2 regions of the Radiobacillus sp. PE A8.2 genome follow, and region 2 is predicted to be linked to the other one. Evidence: riboswitches for the same ligand, from Rfam matches in the RefSeq annotation. Region 2 holds a riboswitch; the other holds the start of a gene.
What was found. A riboswitch is a leader RNA that binds a small molecule or an ion and turns the genes downstream of it on or off. The one in region 2 is predicted to bind ZMP and ZTP.

Region 1 (2,415 bases), on a different contig from region 2:
TATATCAGGATGGAAATGCAGTTGAATTAATGCTTATTATTCTTATTTTATTGGCAACTATCGCTTTAATTTTTGTTGGAATTAAACTTGCAAGAACATTGGTCGAGAAAGAAACGATTAGCAAACTAACTGTTAGCTCACATGTGTCGAATTTCGATGAACAACAATCACATATAGCTAAGTCAACTTATCGCACTGCTAAACCTAACAATAGGATTAGACGGGAATTCTATATGTTTGAGCTATTCTGCCACAAAAAAGGCTATGGAAGAAAAAGAGGCGAAACAATCGAAGAATGGTTTGCGAGAATCGAGTTACCTATCGACAAAATAAAAGCCTATTTTCTTGTTCGTTATAAAAATCAGATAATATCAGATGATGAAATAAAAAAATTCAACTATAATATCCGTGGATTGAGGAGTACACTACAGGACCGGCAAAAACACCGTGTTAACTAATATTGTCTGACCTTATTTGTACTGGTTCGGTTGGGTGTAAAATATAATTCTGATTTTCAATGGTAATAAGGTTGTGAATTTTTTAAAAAATTGGTAAGATTACGACAAAGCTATAAAGGCTATATGTGACTGGCGAATGCGGATAACCGCAAGGGAGCATATAGTATCGATCGCCGTTCGCCTGGGCAAAGGTAAGGAGTAGATTTCCTTGCCTTTTTCTATCTGAGTCAATTCCAATATTACTTTCATAGCTATTTGCCATCCATGTGTAGTGAGTTAATCTGACTCTATGTAAATGGCTTAAAATTAGTAACATAAATTGACTAATCTAGTATAAATGGGAGTTGTTTACAGTGAAAAGAGTCTATAATTTCTCAGCAGGACCATCCATGCTTCCAACAGCAGTTTTGGAAAAAGCACAGCAAGAATTACTTGGCTATCAAAGTTCAGGTATGTCTGTAATGGAGTTAAGTCATCGATCAAGTTTATACACAGAAGTGATTACGCAAGCAGAGCAGCTACTACGAGATCTAATGAACATCCCGGATAATTACAAGGTGCTTTTCATTCAAGGTGGAGCATCACAGCAATTTGCAATGGTGCCAATGAATTTGTTGACAGGTAGCGGTAAAGTAGACATTGTTAACACAGGATCTTGGTCAAAAAAGGCGATAAAAGAAGCGAAAAAATATGGTCAAGTTCGGGTTATTGCTTCATCAGAAGATAAGAACTTTACTTACATTCCACATGTAGACCGCAGTATGTTTGATCCAGAAGCAGATTATGTGCATATCACGACAAATAATACAATTGAAGGTACGGCCTTTAGAGAAATTCCCGATACTGGTAAGGTGCCACTAGTTGCTGATATGTCTTCTAATATTTTATCAGAAGAAATCGATGTTTCTAAGTTCGGCTTAATTTATGCTGGAGCGCAGAAAAATATCGGTCCTGCTGGCTTAACGGTGGTTATTATTCGAGAAGATCTGATTGGCAAAGCAAGTGAAACTTGTCCAACTATGTTAGATTATAAAACGCATAGTAATAGTGGTTCTTTATACAACACACCACCAACCTTCGCGATTTATATGGCGAAACTAGTATTTGAGTGGTTAACAAATCGTGGTGGCATAGCAGCGATGGAGAAAATCAACGAAGAAAAGGCGAATCTTTTGTATGATTATATAGATGGGTCAGCTTTCTATGAGTCTCCGGTACAAAAAGATAGTCGTTCTATTATGACAATTCCATTTGTGATTCCTGCTCGTGATTTAGATGCAACATTCATCAGTCATGCCCAAGCTAATGGTCTTGAAACGTTAAAAGGCCATCGCTCCGTCGGGGGTATGCGTGCAAGTATTTACAATGCAATGCCAATAGAAGGTGTTCATGCACTTGTTGATTTTATGAAAGAATTTGAAGATCAGAACAGTTAAGTATTTTTACACAATTATCATGGAGGTTGTCACCACCGCTAAACTGGAGGCAACCTCTTGTTTATGCCAAGATCACAGGTTATATCCGAATTTAATTCAATAACTCCTTCAGTAATTATGCATCTTCCTTTTAGAAATTCAAGTAAACAAAGCCTAAAATAACATGGATTATTACTGAAGGACTGTAAAAAGGAGAGAACTTAGATGTCAATTAAAGGGTTGAATCACTTATTGTTTTCTGTTTCAGATTTAGATCAGTCTATAGATTTTTATCAGCATGTGTTTAATGCTAAGTTGCTAGTAAAGGGTAGAAGCACTGCTTATTTAGATTTGAATGGTTTGTGGATTGCACTAAATCTAGAAAAAGATATTCCACGCAATGAAATAAGAGAATCATATACACACATAGCTTTTTCTATTGAAGTATCAGAATTCAACACAATATACAATAATCTTAAAAAATTGCGTATTAATATTTTACCAGGTCGCTCTAGAGATGAAAAAGACAAGAAATCTATTTA
Region 2 (2,415 bases):
AACAGAGAGAAGGATTCCATTCTATTTATATAATTCTGGTCGTAACAATGTCTGCAATTTGATTAATTTTCGCTTCTAAATGTGGAATTGTATCTCCATCAACATCTGTTTCAATATCAACCATCGTATACGCATATTCGCCACGACTTCGGTTCACCATATCTGCAATGTTGAGATTGAGGCTTGAGATCGCAGATGAAATTTGCCCAACCATATTCGGAACATTTTTGTGAAAAGCTGCTACACGTCGCTTGCCTGTATAAGGCAAGTGGACGCTCGGAAAATTAACAGAGTTACGTATGTTTCCTGTTTCCAAAAATTCTTTTACCTGACGAGCTGCCATAACCGCACAGTTTTCCTCTGATTCTTGGGTTGAAGCACCAAGATGTGGAATAGGGACAACGTTTTGCATTTTCAAGACATTTTCATTCGGAAAATCGGTAATATACTTGCCCACTTTCCCTGTTTCTAATGCTTGCGCCATATCTTTTTCATTCACAAGCCCACCACGTGAGAAATTCAAAATATGAACTCCTGTCTTCATAAGGCTGAATGTTCCATAATTAAACATTCCTTTCGTATCATCAGTTAATGGTACATGAACAGTAATAAAATCAGCACTAGCAAACAGTTCTTCAATCGTGCTCGCACGTTGGACTGTTCTTGATAAATTCCAGGCTGTATCAACTGAAATGTACGGATCAAAACCAATCACATCCATACCAAGGCTGAGCGCATCATTTGCTACTAATGCACCGATCGCTCCTAAACCAATGACTCCAAGTGTTTTCCCTTTCGCTTCTTTTCCAACAAATTGTTTCTTTCCCGTCTCAACAAGTTTGGAAACTTGATTACCTTCTCCTTCAAGCTGTTTAGCCCAAGCTACCCCATCAAATAGATTACGAGATGTGGCCATCACAGAGGTTAGAACAAGCTCTTTTACCGCATTTGCATTAGCGCCAGGTGTATTAAAAACAACGATGCCTTGCTCTGTACACTTTTCTACAGGAATATTATTTACACCAGCACCCGCCCGTGCAATTGCTTTTAACTTGTTGCCAAATTCTATATTCTGCATGTTAAAACTGCGAACTACAATCGCGTCAGGATTGTCACTATGATCATCAAGTGTGTAGTTACCTTTCAACACATTCAATCCATTTTCTGCGATATTGTTCAACGTTTTAATTATTTGTTTCTTTTCCAAAGTAATTGTGCTCATATCGTTTCCTCCTATTAAATAAAAATTAAATATACAACCGCGCCATGTCATGAACCTCGCTTTTACTAATAATGCAAAAGATTAGTACCCGACTTATCCCCCCTAGAAAATAGAAAAGAGGTAAGGGATATCCCTTACCTCTGCCCAGGCGAACGGCTACGACACTATGTGCTCCCTCGCGGTAATCCGCGTTCGCCAGTCACACATAGTTTTGTCTTTAAATTTTTAAACAGGCACTCCGATAACGAAGCACAAAGTTAGTAACATCAATACCAGTAATACCGATAATATAACAAAAATAATTTCGAAAAGCAATAAAAACCTGAATATTCATTGCATTAAAATCCCTAATGTTCGTTTTTTATGTATTAGTCATTATTATAACGAGCTTATCTTCTATTATCAATCAACTCTTGATAAATTTTCACGTAATAAGCTTCTAGTAAACGATCAAGTTTTCTATCAAGCTTATGATATGCACTGTCTGCTCTTTCAATCACATTATAAAAAGCATCTTCCGTTATTTCCCCATTTTCTAGCGCCTTAAATAAATCCCACATCTTTTCTCCGTATTTTTTCTCAATATCAGCATATTAGTGCGCCTCAACTTTCTCAAGAATAGCAGTTAATTCATGTAAATAGTTCTGAATTCCTAGTTCTTCAATATACCATAAATTCCAATTGAGCAAACTTATCTTCAGATATGTATTGAATACAGGAGTTTCTCCCGGTCCACATCATTAAGCTAATTTTATACTATTTATAGGACATGGAAGCAGTGTTTTTGAATTAATTCCGTTTGCTTATGATTGCTGGTTGAATCCATAATAATGTATTATGATATCATTAGTATTGAATAGAAAATCAGAGTACTTAACCACTTTAACAATGTAAAGAAACTCCGTGATTTGTAGATTTCACGAAGTCCCCCCAAAAAATGCCCAGCTATATGAAAAGGTTTAGATATAATATTTAATTTTTGACAACTTTAGTATAGTTGAAGTCGCCAATAACGACTTCACTTCTGTTTTTATGGCTGAACACTATCTTGTTGTACATTTAAATTAATTAGTGCACGTTCCATTTGGTGTTGTACCTCTTCAACACGCACTTGTGCTTCAAATAATGGTTCGGTTGATGTGCCACTGCCATTAATTGCTTTGCCACGCGCATCCTGGATTTTACCTTGAACC

Region 1: another riboswitch for ZMP and ZTP. It lies ahead of serC (3-phosphoserine/phosphohydroxythreonine transaminase); the one in region 2 lies ahead of ACI6MV_RS10705 (phosphoglycerate dehydrogenase).

What each region holds. Positions count from the first base shown of each region.
Region 1 covers NZ_JBJGXI010000032.1:24,086-26,500, forward strand. Annotated here, with positions in the region: gene ACI6MV_RS16180 (hypothetical protein) at 1-458, shown strand, start outside; ZMP/ZTP riboswitch at 574-652, shown strand; gene serC (3-phosphoserine/phosphohydroxythreonine transaminase) at 812-1,894, shown strand; gene fosM (FosM family fosfomycin resistance protein) at 2,099-2,415, shown strand, end outside.
Region 2 covers NZ_JBJGXI010000017.1:11,722-14,136, forward strand. Annotated here, with positions in the region: gene ACI6MV_RS10705 (phosphoglycerate dehydrogenase) at 26-1,222, opposite strand; ZMP/ZTP riboswitch at 1,358-1,435, opposite strand; gene ACI6MV_RS10710 (hypothetical protein) at 1,612-1,782, opposite strand; gene ACI6MV_RS10715 (hypothetical protein) at 2,253-2,415, opposite strand, start outside.